3 regions of the Mediterraneibacter sp. 210702-DFI.5.30 genome follow, and region 3 is predicted to be linked to each of the others. Evidence: predicted binding sites of a transcription regulator. Region 3 holds the regulator's gene; each other region holds the start of a gene.
What was found. Region 3 encodes HrcA, which represses chaperone genes, less so after heat shock. Its sites were predicted from a motif close to TGTTAGCACTCNNNNNNNNNGAGTGCTAACA; they were not measured.

Region 1 (5,321 bases), 200 kb from region 3:
TTAATTTTATAAATTGCCTTAATGATTTATTCACTCCATTGTTTTTTGCACAAAAAATAGAAGTATTAAGTGTTGCTATTACAACTATTCCAAGGGAGACATCATATAGTATGCCATGGGATTTGATAAGTACAGTTGGATGTATTATCCTGCTGCCAATAGTTATTTTCGTACTTATTTTTGAGAAGCAGATCATGGAAGGTGTTATGGCTGGCGGCGTTAAGCAATAAGTGGAGGTGTGAATAATGTCAGATATTTTCAGATTAAGAAATGGAAGATCGAGAGCTATAAATGCTGAAAATCCAACTGGAGAAAAAGGAAAGGGTGGAATTGCAGCAAGTCATCTTGGCCCTTCAAGAAAAGGTAGTCCGTGCTTGAAAAATATTATGCCGAATGAAACGGTAGTATTAGCTGAAATGGATGGACCGGGTATTATTCAGCATATATGGATTACGGTTAATAATAAAACATCAGATGCGGATTGTTATGTACTCCGTGATTTAGTACTCCGCATGTACTGGGATGATGAGGAAGTTCCATCGGTTGAAAGTCCTTTAGGTGATTTCTTCTGCTGTGGTTTTGCAAGAGAATGTCTTGTTACATCTATGCCAATATCCGTAATTCCAAACAGAGGTTTTAATAGCTATTTTCAAATGCCATTTCGTAAAAAAGCAAGAATTACTTTAGAAAATCAACATGATAATCCAATTCCTGATTTCTTTTATCAGGTAGACTATTGTTTGTATGATGAGTTACCAGAAGATACAGCTTATTTTCATGCACAGTGGAGACGTCAAAGAATAACAGAACTGGCAAAGGATTATGTTATTTTGGATAATGTGAAAGGAAAAGGCCATTATATTGGTACATATCTTGCTCTGACAACACTTGAAAGATACTGGTGGGGAGAAGGCGAAGTTAAATTTTATATTGACGGAGATGAAGAATATCCTACAATATGTGGCACGGGAACAGAGGACTATTTTGGCGGGTCATGGAGTTTTGCTCACCAGGTAAACGGAAAGACGGTAGAACAGACTTATAATTCTCCATTTTTAGGATATCCGTATTATTCAGCACACGATGAACTGGTGCATAATCCATATCATAATGATGATTGTCCGCCAATGAGAGGATTTTATAGATGGCATCTGATGGATCCGATTTGCTTTGAAGAAAATTTAAAAGTTACTATCCAGCAGATCGGTGTATGTTATAAAGGACTATTTGAAAGACAGGATGATGTTGCCAGTGTAGCATATTGGTATCAGAGTGAACCGCATCAGGCTTTTAAACCATTAATGAATAAAAAAGAGAGATGGCCAAGATAGAATGGTCTAAATCATTACAAATTGAGTGTAATTGTAAATTTAAAATTTTGTGAAGCCCATGAAATAAGGACTTCACAAAATTTTTAGAAAAGAATTAGCACTCAACCCTTTACAGTGCTAACAATACGTGCTATATTCCTAATAGAACACAGGAAAAGCAAATTTGTGGTTCAAAGGAGGGAAAGACCATGAATATCAATAAATTTACACAGAATTCATTACAGGCAGTTCAGAACTGTGAGAAGATTGCTGCGGATAACGGGAATCAGGAACTGGCGCAGGAGCATTTGCTGTATGCGCTGCTGACACAGGATGACAGTCTGATTTTAAAATTATTTGAGAAGATGAACATTCAGGGCCAGCTCTTTATTAACAGTATCGAGCAGGCAATCGGCAAGAGACCGAAGGTACAGGGAGGTCAGGCTTATGTCGGTCAGGACTTGAATAATGTGCTGATCCATGCAGAAGATGAAGCAAAGCAGATGGGAGATGAGTATGTCTCTGTTGAGCATCTGTTTCTTGCAATGCTGAAGTATGCAAGCCGTGAGTTGAAGCAGATTTTCCGTGAATATGGCATTAGCAGAGAGGGGTTCCTCCATGCGCTGTCAACAGTAAGAGGAAATCAGAGAGTTACTTCTGACAATCCGGAAGCAACTTATGATACATTGAATAAATACGGTCAGGATCTTGTTGAGAAAGCAAGAGATCAGAAACTGGATCCGGTCATCGGACGTGATGAAGAGATCCGTAATGTGATTCGTATCCTGTCCCGTAAGACAAAGAATAACCCGGTGCTGATCGGTGAACCTGGTGTAGGTAAAACTGCGGTTGTAGAAGGACTTGCACAGCGAATCGTCAGCGGAGATGTACCGGAAGGCCTGAAAGATAAGACAATCTTTTCGCTGGATATGGGAGCACTGGTAGCAGGAGCGAAGTATCGTGGTGAATTCGAGGAGCGTCTGAAAGCCGTTCTGGAAGAAGTGAAGAACAGTGACGGAAAGATCATTCTTTTTATCGATGAACTTCATACGATCGTCGGAGCCGGTAAAACAGACGGTGCGATGGATGCAGGAAATATGCTTAAGCCTATGCTTGCCAGAGGTGAACTGCATTGTATCGGTGCAACAACACTGGATGAGTATCGTCAGTATATTGAGAAGGATGCTGCATTGGAGCGTCGTTTCCAGCCGGTTCTGGTAGATGAGCCAACCGTTGAGGATGCAATCTCTATCCTGAGAGGACTCAAAGAGAGATATGAAGTATTCCATGGTGTTAAGATTACTGACAGTGCGCTTGTTGCGGCAGTTACACTTTCGAACAGATATATTTCTGATCGTTTCCTGCCGGATAAAGCAATCGACCTTGTGGACGAGGCGTGTGCATTGATCAAAACAGAACTTGATTCTATGCCGACAGAGCTTGATGAGCTTCGCCGTCGTGTGATGCAGATGGAGATTGAAGAGTCTGCACTTAAGAAAGAGGAAGATCGCTTAAGTAAAGAGCGCCTGGAACATTTGCAGGAAGAACTGGCAGAACTGAAAGCGCAGTATGCAAGTAAGAAAGTACAGTGGGAGAATGAGAAGAATTCCGTAGAGCATGTGCAGAAGATCCGTGAGCAGATCGAGCATGTGAACAAGGAGATTCAGAAAGCTCAGAGAGAGTACGATCTGAATAAGGCAGCAGAGCTCCAGTATGGACGTCTTCCACAGTTGCAGAAACAACTGGAAGAGGAAGAAGCGAAGGTAAAAGCAAAAGATCTTTCACTTGTGCATGAATCTGTTACAGACGATGAGATCGCAAAGATCGTTTCCAGATGGACAGGTATCCCGGTTGCAAAACTGAACGAGAGCGAGAGAAACAAAACTCTTCACCTTGCAGATGAACTGCATAAGCGTGTCATCGGTCAGGATGAAGGTGTTGAGCTTGTAACGGAAGCAATTATCCGTTCCAAAGCAGGTATCAAAGATCCGACAAAACCGATCGGTTCCTTCCTGTTCCTTGGACCTACAGGTGTAGGTAAGACAGAACTTGCAAAGGCACTTGCCCAGAGCCTGTTTGATGATGAGAACAACATGGTTCGTATCGATATGAGTGAGTACATGGAGAAATATTCCGTGTCCAGACTGATCGGAGCTCCTCCGGGATATGTTGGATACGATGAAGGCGGACAGCTGACAGAAGCAGTCAGAAGGAAACCATATTCTGTTGTACTTTTCGATGAGATCGAGAAAGCACATCCGGATGTCTTCAACGTATTGTTGCAGGTACTGGATGATGGACGAATCACAGATTCCCAAGGACGTACAGTTGACTTCAAGAATACAATCTTGATCATGACTTCCAACATTGGTGCAAACTATCTGCTGGAAGGAATTAAGGACGATGGTTCGATCGACGAACAGAGTCAGGAGATGGTAATGGGTGATCTGAAAGCACATTTCAGACCGGAATTTTTGAACCGTTTGGATGAGATTATCATGTTCAAACCATTGACAAAGACAAATGTACGTTCCATCATTGACCTTCTGGTTGCTGATGTGAATCGCCGTCTGGAAGAACGTGAACTGAGTGTTGAGCTGACAAATGCAGCGAAAGACTTTGTTGTGGAAGGTGGATATGAGCCGATGTACGGTGCAAGACCACTGAAACGTTACTTGCAGAAGAATGTAGAGACATTAGCTGCAAAACTGATCCTTGCAGGAGATGTGGGACGTGGAGACACGATCTTGATCGATGTGAAGGACGGTAAACTGACAGCAGGTGTGAAGAAATAAAATACTAGTATAGTAACGATATAATATGTAGGGCTGTGAAAAATGAAAATTTTCTGGAGATTTTTAGAAAATTGAGTTTTTCACAGCCTTTTTTTCGTTCACCGAAGTAATTGATACAAGAGCAGACTCTATGTTAAAATAAGAAACTGACAGAATGCATATGCATACAACAAGAATTAATACTAAGAAAGAACTCAGGCAGAATCTAGAAAGGAGGCTACCATGGCGCGCATTATTTTCCACATCGACGTTAATTCAGCATTTTTAAGCTGGACGGCGGTTGAACAATTGAAAAATGGATCAAAAGTGGATCTGCGGGAGATTCCGGCGATTATTGGCGGAGATCAGAGCTCGCGTCATGGAATCGTCCTTGCAAAATCATCACTTGCCAAATCCTATGGGATTCAGACGGGTGAACCTGTAGTAAATGCATTTCGAAAATGTCCGAATCTTGTGACAGCACCGCCAAATCATAAGATGTACAGGGAAAAGAGCCGGATGCTGATGGATTTCCTACGTACATATACGAAGAAGATTGAGCAGGTCAGCGTCGATGAATGTTATATGGATTTCACAGAGCTTGTCGGGCGATATCCAACACCGGTGGACGGTGCAATGGAGATCAAAGAAGAAGTGAAGAAGCGTTTTGGATTCACGGTGAATATTGGAATCTCCAGTAATAAGTTACTAGCGAAGATGGCTTCGGATTTTCAGAAACCGGATCGGATCCATACATTATTTCCGGAAGAGGTTCCGCAGAAAATGTGGCCGCTTCCGATTGGAGAACTTTTTATGGCAGGGCGTTCAAGTGTGGAGGTCTTCAAGAAACTTGAAATCAATACAATTGGAGATCTTGCTCATGCGGATGTAAATGTAATTACGCTGCATTTAAAAAGTCATGGCCGGATGCTCTGGAATTTCGCAAATGGAATCGGGGACGATAAGGTACAGTATGAACCGGAAGAGGCAAAGGGAGTAGGAAATTCAACAACTCTGTCAGAGGATGCAACGACTTATGAAGAAGCGAGAGATGTATTTCGTGAGCTTGCACAGAGCGTGGGAAGCAGGCTGAAGAAGGCAGGCAAGAAAGCCGGGATGGTGAGTATGGAGGTACGCTACTATGATTTCAGAAATATGTCGCATCAGGTGCAACTTCAAAAGCCGACGAATGATTCGGTTATCTTATGTGAGACAGCATGTAATTTGTTCCGTGAAA
Region 2 (5,321 bases), on a different contig from region 3:
AAAGTACAGCCCCCTCCGTGTTTAGTTTAATTGTAAAGGATTAGTTTGTAATAGTCAACTCTGTGTCTTTGTCAAAGAGATGAATTTTTTCCATATCAAGTGCAAATACAGCATGATCTCCAGTTCTGAGTGTTGTACGTGGGTTAACACGTGCTGTCATCTGAGTTCCCTCAACATCGAAGTACAGGAATACTTCTGCTCCAAGCAGCTCGTAAACTTTGATTGTAGACTCAATTACGCTGTCAGGAGAGTTGCTGATGAACGCCTGTGAATCATGTACATCTTCCGGACGAATACCAAGAACAACTGTCTTTCCATCGTATCCGCCATCGATCAGTGCCTGCTTCTTAGAAGCCGGTACCTTAAGAACATGTTTTCCAACTGTAAGAGTAACATCATTTCCCTTAATTGTACATTTTGCATCCATGAAGTTCATCTGAGGTGATCCGATGAATCCTGCTACGAACAGGTTGCATGGTGTATTGTAAAGTGCCTGTGGTGTATCTACCTGCTGGACAACTCCGTCTTTCATAACAACGATTCTTGTTCCAAGTGTCATAGCTTCTGTCTGGTCATGTGTTACGTAGATGATTGTAGCACCCAGATTCTCATGAAGCTTGGAAATCTCGATACGCATCTGAACTCTCAGTTTAGCATCCAGGTTGGAAAGTGGCTCATCCATAAGGAATACCTTAGGATTACGAACGATAGCACGTCCCATAGCAACACGCTGTCTCTGTCCACCGGAAAGGGCCTTCGGTTTACGGTCGAGCAGTTTCTCAAGATCAAGGATCTTGGCAGCCTCACGAACCTTCTTATCAATCTCATCTTTCGGAACTTTACGAAGTTTCAGTCCGAAAGCCATGTTATCATATACTGTCATATGTGGATACAGAGCGTAGTTCTGGAATACCATTGCAATATCACGATCCTTTGGCTCTACATCGTTCATTACTTTTCCATCGATCTTAAGTGTACCGCCAGAGATATCCTCCAGACCAGCGATCATACGAAGTGTTGTAGATTTACCACATCCTGATGGTCCTACGAAGATGATGAACTCCTTGTCAGCGATTTCAAGATTGAAATCTTTTACTGCGTGAAATCCGTTAGGATAAATTTTCTGAATTCCCTGAAGAGATAAACTTGCCATTATAAGTGCCTCCTTAAATGATTATTTTTTACTTGTTTGACTAAATTTGGTTTTGTTTTTTAATTGGTAGTTGATTTTGGTTTGTTTAACTTATGTACTTAGTATAGCGTTAGGCACGAAAATCAACAATGTCACGAGTGACTAAAAAAAGGAGGGGAAAGTGTACATTTCAACCATATGAAGAAGAATGATGGTTGAAGTTATGAAATAAATCCGCTACAATAAGACTATTCACAGTGTATAGAAAACTGCGAACGATTATTATAGAAGAAAAGAGGAATTAAACATGGCAAATCCAGTAGTTACATTTGAGATGGAAAATGGCGATATCATGAAAGCAGAACTGTATCCGGAAGTAGCACCGAACACAGTGAACAACTTTGTATCACTTGTAAAAAAAGGCTTCTATGACGGAGTAATCTTCCACCGCGTGATCAGCGGATTCATGATCCAGGGCGGAGATCCGGACGGAACAGGAATGGGTGGCCCGGGATACTCAATCAAAGGTGAGTTCGCGCAGAACGGTGTAGAGAACAACCTTGTACATGATGCAGGAGTTCTTTCTATGGCACGTGCAATGCATCCGGATTCAGCAGGAAGCCAGTTCTTCATTATGCATAAGAAAGCACCACATCTTGACGGAGCTTATGCTGCATTTGGTAAGATCACAGAAGGAATGGATGTAGTGAATAAGATTGCTGAGACAGCAACAGACTACAGTGATCGTCCGCTGGAGAAACAGGTAATGAAGAAAGTTACTGTTGAGACATTTGGAGAGGATTATCCGGAGCCGGAAACAGTATAGTTCATAAAAACTTTATACTTTTAACGAAATTATTAGCACTCTTTTGAAAGGAGTGCTAATTTTCTATTGACTTTTAAATTTTGCTGTACTAGAATGTCCATTAGGCAGGCAAATATACTATCGATATCAGCGAAAAAGCTGATTGACAGCCGATATTAAAAGAAACGTAACTGAGCAGTTACGGATAGATTATAAATAAAAAGGAGTGCAGTAAAATGGCAGTTAAAAAAGGTACTTTATCAATTGACAGCGAAAACATTTTTCCTATTATCAAGAAATGGGTTTATTCCGATCATGATATCTTTGTACGTGAACTCGTATCCAACGGATGTGATGCGATCACTAAGTTGAAAAAGCTGGACATGATGGGAGAATATGAACTCCCGGAAGATTATAAACCGAAGATTGAAGTAATTGTCAATCCAGAAGAGAAGACAATGAAGTTTATCGATAACGGACTTGGTATGACAGCAGAAGAAGTAGAGGAGTATATCACTCAGATCGCATTTTCAGGTGCAACACAGTTCCTTGAGAAATATAAAGATAAGACAACAGACGATGAGATGATTGGACACTTCGGACTTGGATTCTATTCTGCATTCATGGTAGCAGACGAAGTTCAGATTGATACTCTTTCTTATAAAGAAGGCGCAAAGCCGGTACACTGGGCAAGTCAGGGCGGTACAGAGTATGAGATGCAGGAAGGAAATAAGACAACAGTTGGAAGTGAGATCACACTGTTCCTGAATGAGGATAGTCTTGAATTTGCAAACGAGTACCGTGCAAGAGAAGTGCTTGAGAGATATTGTTCTTTCATGCCGGTAGAGATCTTCCTCTCCAAGGCAAATGCAGAGCCGGAGTACGATACAATCGATGAGGCAGATGTTCTTGATACAGATACTGTAGTAGAGCATATTACAGAGGAACCAAAGGAAGGCGAAGAGGGCGAGCCGAAGCAGAAAGCGAAGATTGTAAGACGTCCGGTATCTATCAGTGATACACACCCACTTTGGACAAAGAATCCAAGTGAGTGCACAAAGGATGACTATATTGATTTTTACCGCAAGGTGTTCATGGATTACAAAGAGCCACTGTTCTGGATCCACCTGAACATGGATTATCCGTTTAACTTAAAGGGAATCCTTTATTTCCCGAAGATCAATACAGAGTATGATTCCATCGAAGGAAAGATTAAACTTTACAATAACCAGGTATTTATCGCAGATAATATTAAAGAAGTAATCCCAGAGTTCCTTATGGTACTTAAGGGAGTGATCGACTGTCCAGATCTGCCGTTGAACGTATCACGTAGTGCACTGCAGAACGACGGATTTGTAAATAAAGTTGCTGATTACATTTCCAAGAAGGTTGCTGACAAGCTGAATGGAATGTTCAAGACAGACCGTGAGAACTATGAGAAATATTGGGATGACATCAGTCCATTCATCAAGTTCGGCTGCCTGAAGGATGAGAAATTCGGTGAGAAGATGAAGAATTCTATGCTTTACAAGAATCTTGATCATAAATACATGACTCTCGAAGATATCATCAAAGAAGCCAAAGGCGAAGAAGCTGATGCAGCCAAGACAGAGGAAGCTAAGGCAGAAGAAACAAAAACAGACGCAGAAGAGTCTAAGGACGCAGATGCGAAGGAAGAAGAGAAGACAAGAATCTTCTATGTAACAGATGAAGTGCAGCAGAGCCAGTACATCAACATGTTCAAGGCCCAGGGACAGGATGCGATCATTCTGACACATAACATTGATTCTGCATTTATCACATACCTTGAGCAGAAACATCAGGAAGTTCAGTTCTTGAGAATTGATGCAGATGTACATGATTCTCTGAAGGATGAAGTTGCAGAAGATGAGAAGGAAGAATTCCAGAAGACAACAGACAGCCTTGTTGAAATCTTCCGCAAAGAGCTTGGCAATGAGAAGCTTGATGTTAAAGTTGAAAAGCTCAAAGATGAGAATGTAGCATCTATGGCAGTTCTTTCTGAGGAAAACAGAAGAATGCAGGAGATGATGAAGATGTATGGTATGGGCGGCATGGATGCATCCATGTTCGGAAGCCAGGCAACACTGGTACTCAATGCTAACCATCCACTTGTTCAGTTCCTTGTAACGAACAAAGACAGCGAGAACGTGTCAATCATCTGCAAACAGCTGTATGACCTTGCAATGCTTGCTCATAAGCCATTAAGTCCGGAAGAGATGACAGCATTCGTTAAGAGAAGCAATGATATTATGATGCTTCTGACAAAATAATAAAGTAAAATGATGAGAAACATGTTCTATGAGTTTCTCATCATTTATGGTAATAAGTTCAGCCGCTTCACGATTATTTGACCGTGAGGCGGCTGTTATTATGTGCGCCTTGCGGCGCACATCGCTAATAGATTTTTAAATTTACATCAACTCAAATTCAATCTCTTTTTTTAAAAAGAACTTCTTTACCATCTCATCCCATTCGCGTTCCAGGGTCTTATCCATCATAAAACTCTTGAAGGAAGTTCCGGTTACGCAGGTGAGATGAGTTCCATCGTAACGTATATTCAAATAGAGTCCCTGCACGTCAGCAGGATTAAGTCCCAGTTCTTTCTGTTCAATCAGACGGGAAATATTCTTTGAATTCAGGCTGAAGATAAAATGAAAACCGAGCGGTGTTTTCTTTCCCTTAATTAAGGAAAAACAAAATTCACGCAGATTTTTCCAAAGAGAATATTCCGGAATCTCTTCTTCAGAATCAAAGAAATCTTTCTGCATATACCCGTCAATCCGAAAGGTATTAAACGTAATAATCTCTCCTTCAATAAAAGAGAAATTGTCAAATGTCTCTTTTAACAGAAGGTGAGACATGAAGTTTTTTACATTTGTTAAAGTCAGTGAAATCATATAAATCAGATACCTCCGCAGCTGTTTAAGTTCTTAATCGTCTACCTATCATTGTACTAAAAGGAATGGCGAGATACAAGCGCAGATTTGTTGACTTTTATTGCTAAAAAATGTACTATTAAAACAGTATGGGATTCTATACAGTATATAAAAAACAGAAAGAATATAGATATATGAAGAAAACAATAAAAAGAAAGCAAAAACTGGGAATTCGGATCGGGGTCGGATGTGCGCTGGTCATTACAGTGATACTTCTGGCAGTGCAGGGTGTTAGCAATCTGACAAAGAAGCCAGTCGACACCAGTGAAGGAATTGCATATATAAAAGGCAAAGAATCTGCAGATGCGAAGACGATTGAGCAGAAGATTAATCAGTTGGAAAAGAAAGATGGAACAGGAGATTCATCCGATACAAGAAGCATGAAGGAACGCTTTTCCGGTGCTGTTGTGATGGGCGATTCCATTGC
Region 3 (5,321 bases):
AATAGAGACGTTTAATAATGTTCGGAAAGAGTATAAATTAACAGAGGAGCAAACAGAGGAATACTTAAACACATATTGGAAGTGAGGCTGAAACAAATACCACGAAAAACAGAGCAGAATGAGGAGAAAGAGATGAACGCAGTAGAAGCTTTAGATGAATTACAGCGCAAAGCAAGACATGATGATAAATTAAGAGAACAGTTCATAAAGACAAGGGATGCAGAAGATCCTCTTGGAGGATTCTGCTCTGTATGTCGTGAGACGGGTTATGAACTTTATCCGATGGATATTGTGCAGGCGGGAGATGAATTTTATGCCGCAATGAAGCGCAGTACGAATGGTGGCGGAGAGAATTCACCGGTGCTTACAGGAGAGGATGACCCTTATGAATTGTTTTTTGCAGGACTACAAGAACTGTAAAAATAATTTTAGTGTATAAGCATTAGACATAAATGAACAGAAGTGATTACAAAATAGGAAGATTTATTGATGATAAAGATAATTCGCGTTGGAAGAGAGCGCTTACGAGAAGCGTACGAAATTGTGAATAAGGTAGACCAGGGGATGAACGTTCCGGAATGGTTTGTTGCAGAAACGTATGAAGAATTTGATTTCTGGATGAAGAAGGAACGAGGTCTTTTATATCTTGCTGTTGATGAAGAGGGCAAGGCGGGAGCTATGTTTTTCGTAATTTTACCGGGCGCTCACCCGGATAATCTGGGATATGATCTTGGAATGGAGGAAGAGAAACTGAAGCTTTGTGCTATGATGGATACGGCGGCTGTATTACCAGAGTTTCGAGGGCACTATTTACAATATAAAATGATGCAGCACGCGGAAGGTGATTTGAGACAGATGGGATATCGCTACCTGCTTTGTACGGTGCATCCGGAAAATGTTTTCAGCAGATCAAATGTCATGAAACAGGGGTATCAGAAGATGCTTACGAAGGAAAAATATGGCGGATTCTTAAGAGATATCTGGATGAAAAATATTATAGAATAAGAAAACAAACATCGGAATAAACATCTGATGTTTGTTTTCACAGAAATGCACTAATACGTTAATACGTGAAAAAGATAAAGCAAAATACTGATATAATATAGAAAAAAGAAAAGGTGTGTGGTATACTCTCGACATAGCCTCTGGCAGGATTGCAGAAATGCCGAGGCATTCCTGAATGGAAACTGATAGAGATATTTAACGGCAGGCTGATGAAAGGAGCAATAAAATGGAGACATATATGCAGATGCTTGGAAGACTTGCAAAGAGTGCATCCCGTGAGGCAGCAAAGCTTGGAACGAAGGCAAAGAACAGAGGGCTTCTCGCAGTAGCGAATGAACTTGTAGAAGAGAGAGAATTGATTTTACAGGAGAATGCAAAGGATATTGAAGCTGCGAAAGCGAAAGGCGTGAAGCAGTCTTTGATTGATCGATTGGCACTGACGGAACAGCGAATTGAAGACATGGCAGAAGGTCTGCGTCAGATTGCAGCACTTGATGATCCCATCGGAGAAGTGCTTGGCATGAAGACAAGACCGAACGGGCTTCGTATCGGAAAGAAACGCGTACCGCTTGGCGTTGTCGGAATTATCTATGAATCCAGACCGAATGTGACAGCAGATGCATTCGGACTTTGCTTCAAGACTGGAAATGCGGTAATTCTTCGCGGAGGAAGTGATGCGATCCATTCCAATCGGGCAATTACCCGTGTAATCAAGGAAGGACTCCGCAAAGAGAAGTTATCTCAGGATCTCATCCTTCTTGTGGAAGATACAAGCAGAGAAGTTGTAAATGAGATGATGAAGATGCATGGCTGGATCGACGTCCTGATCCCAAGAGGCGGAGCGGGACTCATTGCAAATGTTGTCGCAAACAGTACGGTTCCGGTAATTGAGACAGGAACCGGAAATTGTCATGTATATGTTGATGAGACAGCAGACATTAAGATGGCAACAGATATTATTGAAAATGCAAAGACACAGCGCCTTGGTGTGTGTAATGCATGTGAATCACTTGTGATTCATTCCAAGATAGCAGATGCAGCTTTGCCGAAGATTGTAACAAGACTGAAGGAACATGGTGTAGAGATACGTGGAGATGAGAGAGCACAGGCAATCAGTTCAGAGATTATTCCGGCAACAGAAGAAGACTGGGGAACAGAGTACCTGGATGCAATTATTTCTGTAAAGATTGTTGATTCCATCGATGAGGCAATCACACATATCAATACATACAATACAGGACATTCTGAATCCATTATTACAAAGGATTACGACAATGCATTGAGATTCCAGGATGAGATCGATGCGGCAGCGGTTTATGTAAATGCATCAACAAGATTTACAGATGGATTCGAATTCGGATTCGGTGCAGAGATCGGAATCAGCACACAGAAGCTTCATGCAAGAGGCCCGATGGGACTCGAAGCATTGACAACAACAAAGTATATTATCTTCGGAAACGGACAGATCAGGGGATAGTATAGATAGCAGGTTTTAAAATCCAGGTCAATTAGTGTAAGTTAAATAAACTTGTCTTTGACCTGGATTTTATGTATCATAATTCAAGTCAACTTATGATTTGGCTATAAGCTTGCCTGGAATTCACAAAATTACAATCCAAGTCAACAATATTTCTATAAAATCACATTTCCTCCCCCAAAAAGCATCCTATTAATAAAATAAGAAGAAAATAAAAAACTTATAAAAATAACAATCAGTGTTGACAAACAGAAATCGAGGTGCTATCTTAGTATCTGTAAGGTGTTAGCACTCAAAAACAAAGAGTGCTAATAACAAACAAAGATGAACAGAAAGGGGAACACAGAGATGTCTGTAGAAGCTGAATTAAGTGAAAGAAAACTTACGATATTGAAAGCCATCATACAGAATTATCTGGAGACTGGCGAACCGGTCGGATCACGAACCCTTTCAAAATACACAGATTTGAAATTAAGTTCCGCAACGATAAGGAATGAGATGGCAGATCTGGAAGATCTTGGTTACATCTTCCAGCCACACACATCGGCAGGAAGAATTCCATCAGATAAGGGATATCGCTTTTATGTAGATCTTCTGATGGAGAATAAGGAGCAGGAGATCAGCAGACGTGAGGATGCACTTCTTGAGAAGACCGATAAGGTCGAGAAGGTACTCCAGCAGGCAGCAAAGGTTCTTGCTTCGAACACCAATTATGCAACGATGGTTTCCGCACCGGTCAACAGCCGGAACACATTGAAGTTCATTCAGCTATCACAGGTGGATGAAGAACAGATCGTAGCAGTCATCGTACTTGGTGGTAATGTGATCAAGAATAAGATCATTGAAGTTGGAGAAACCTTAAGTAACGAGAATCTGTTGAAGCTGAATATGCTTCTGAACACGACACTGAATGGATTATCCATTGATCAGATTACATTAGGTCTGATTGCCAGATTGAAAGAACAGGCTGGTATCCACAGCGAGGTTGTCGGTCATGTACTGGATGCAGTGGCAGAGATCATTCATGTAGATAATGACATGGAGATCTACACAAGCGGCGCAACGAATATTTTCAAATATCCGGAGCTTAGTGATAAGCAGAGCGCACAGGAGATCATCAGTGCATTTGAAGAGAAACAGCAGCTGGCAGATCTGGTGACAGAGACACTGGCAAGTGAGGAGAACAACGGCATACAGGTTTATATCGGAGATGAAACTCCGGTTAAGACCATGAAAGACTGCAGTGTTGTTACCGCCACATATGAGCTGGGAGAAGGTATGAAAGGAACGATTGGAATCATCGGTCCGAAGAGAATGGATTATGAACATGTCATGAAGACGCTGAAAACGCTGCAAAGTGAGTTGGATGCGATTTATAATAAAGAACCCAAAGAGTAATAATAGGAAGGTAGAAAGCTGGTGACAGAGAACATGAGCAAAGAAGATATGGTAAAAGAAGCTGTTGAAGAGGCAAAAGCAAAGGCTGCAAAAGAGCAGGCAGAAGCTGAAGAGACAGTAGAAACAGAAGATGCCCAGGGAGTTGAGGCTGAAGCGAAAGAAGCAACAGAGGAAGCAACTGAGACTGAAGGAGATTCAGAAGCAGCATCAGAAGGTAAGAAAAAGTTCTTCGGAAAGAAAGAGAAGAAGGACAAGAAAGACGAGAAGATCGAGGAACTCACAGACCGCGTTACTCGTCAGATGGCAGAGTTTGATAACTTCCGCAAGAGATCTGAGAAGGAGAAATCCCAGATGTACGAGATCGGAGCGAAAGATATCATAGAAAAGATTCTTCCGGTTGTAGACAACTTCGAGCGTGGACTTGGTTCCGTACCGGAGGAGGAGAAGAATGCTCCGTTCGTAGAAGGAATGGAGAAGATCTACAAACAGCTTATGACTACACTGGAATCCGTTGGAGTAAAACCAATCGAGGCAGTTGGTCAGGAATTCAATCCGGATTTCCACAACGCAGTGATGCATGTAGAAGATGAGGGACTCGGTGAGAACATCATCGCAGAAGAATTCCAGAAAGGTTACATGTACCGTGAAAGTGTTGTAAGACACAGCATGGTAAAAGTAGCAAACTAATTTGATTTTTAACAAGATTCAGAGATTAGATAGAGGAGGAAATTTATCATGGGAAAAATTATTGGTATTGACCTTGGTACAACAAACAGCTGTGTAGCCGTTATGGAAGGTGGACAGCCAACAGTTATCGCGAATACAGAAGGCGCAAGAACAACACCGTCTGTTGTAGCATTTACAAAGACAGGAGAGCGTCTCGTAGGTGAACCTGCAAAACGTCAGGCTGTAACAAACGCAGCAAGAACAATCTCATCCATCAAAAGAGAGATGGGAACAGATTATAAAGTAGATATTGACGATAAGAAATATTCTCCACAGGAGATTTCTGCAATGATCCTTCAGAAACTGAAAGCAGACGCAGAAGGATACCTTGGTGAGAAAGTAACAGAAGCTGTTATCACAGTTCCGGCTTACTTCAACGATGCTCAGCGTCAGGCTACAAAAGATGCAGGTAAGATCGCAGGACTTGATGTAAAACGTATCATCAACGAGCCTACAGCAGCTGCACTTGCTTATGGTCTTGACAACGAGAAAGAGCAGAAGATTATGGTTTACGACCTTGGTGGTGGTACATTCGACGTATCTGTTATCGAGATTGGTGATGGAGTTATCGAAGTACTTTCAACAGCCGGTAACAACAGACTTGGTGGAGATGACTTCGACCAGAAGATCACAGATTACATGCTTGCAGACTTCAAGGCAAAAGAAGGCGTAGATCTTTCTGCAGATAAGATGGCTCTTCAGAGATTAAGAGAAG

Region 1: a site for HrcA is predicted at 1,424-1,454, ahead of clpB (ATP-dependent chaperone ClpB). Genes of this name have one in related genera too.
Region 2: a site for HrcA is predicted at 1,989-2,019, ahead of htpG (molecular chaperone HtpG). Genes of this name have one in related genera too.

Annotation. Positions count from the first base shown of each region.
Region 1 covers NZ_JAJCME010000002.1:301,281-306,601, reverse strand. Annotated here, with positions in the region: gene LI126_RS03430 (carbohydrate ABC transporter permease) at 1-230, shown strand, start outside; gene LI126_RS03425 (glycoside hydrolase family 172 protein) at 246-1,331, shown strand; gene clpB (ATP-dependent chaperone ClpB) at 1,520-4,105, shown strand; gene LI126_RS03415 (Y-family DNA polymerase) at 4,328-5,321, shown strand, end outside.
Region 2 covers NZ_JAJCME010000007.1:78,437-83,757, forward strand. Annotated here, with positions in the region: gene LI126_RS09120 (ABC transporter ATP-binding protein) at 41-1,153, opposite strand; gene LI126_RS09125 (peptidylprolyl isomerase) at 1,440-1,958, shown strand; gene htpG (molecular chaperone HtpG) at 2,174-4,228, shown strand; gene LI126_RS09135 (DUF5721 family protein) at 4,370-4,855, opposite strand; gene LI126_RS09140 (GDSL-type esterase/lipase family protein) at 5,029-5,321, shown strand, end outside.
Region 3 covers NZ_JAJCME010000002.1:104,143-109,463, reverse strand. Annotated here, with positions in the region: gene LI126_RS02450 (Rpn family recombination-promoting nuclease/putative transposase) at 1-85, shown strand, start outside; gene LI126_RS02445 (hypothetical protein) at 133-420, shown strand; gene LI126_RS02440 (GNAT family N-acetyltransferase) at 490-1,005, shown strand; gene LI126_RS02435 (glutamate-5-semialdehyde dehydrogenase) at 1,232-2,482, shown strand; gene hrcA (heat-inducible transcriptional repressor HrcA) at 2,831-3,880, shown strand; gene grpE (nucleotide exchange factor GrpE) at 3,914-4,567, shown strand; gene dnaK (molecular chaperone DnaK) at 4,616-5,321, shown strand, end outside.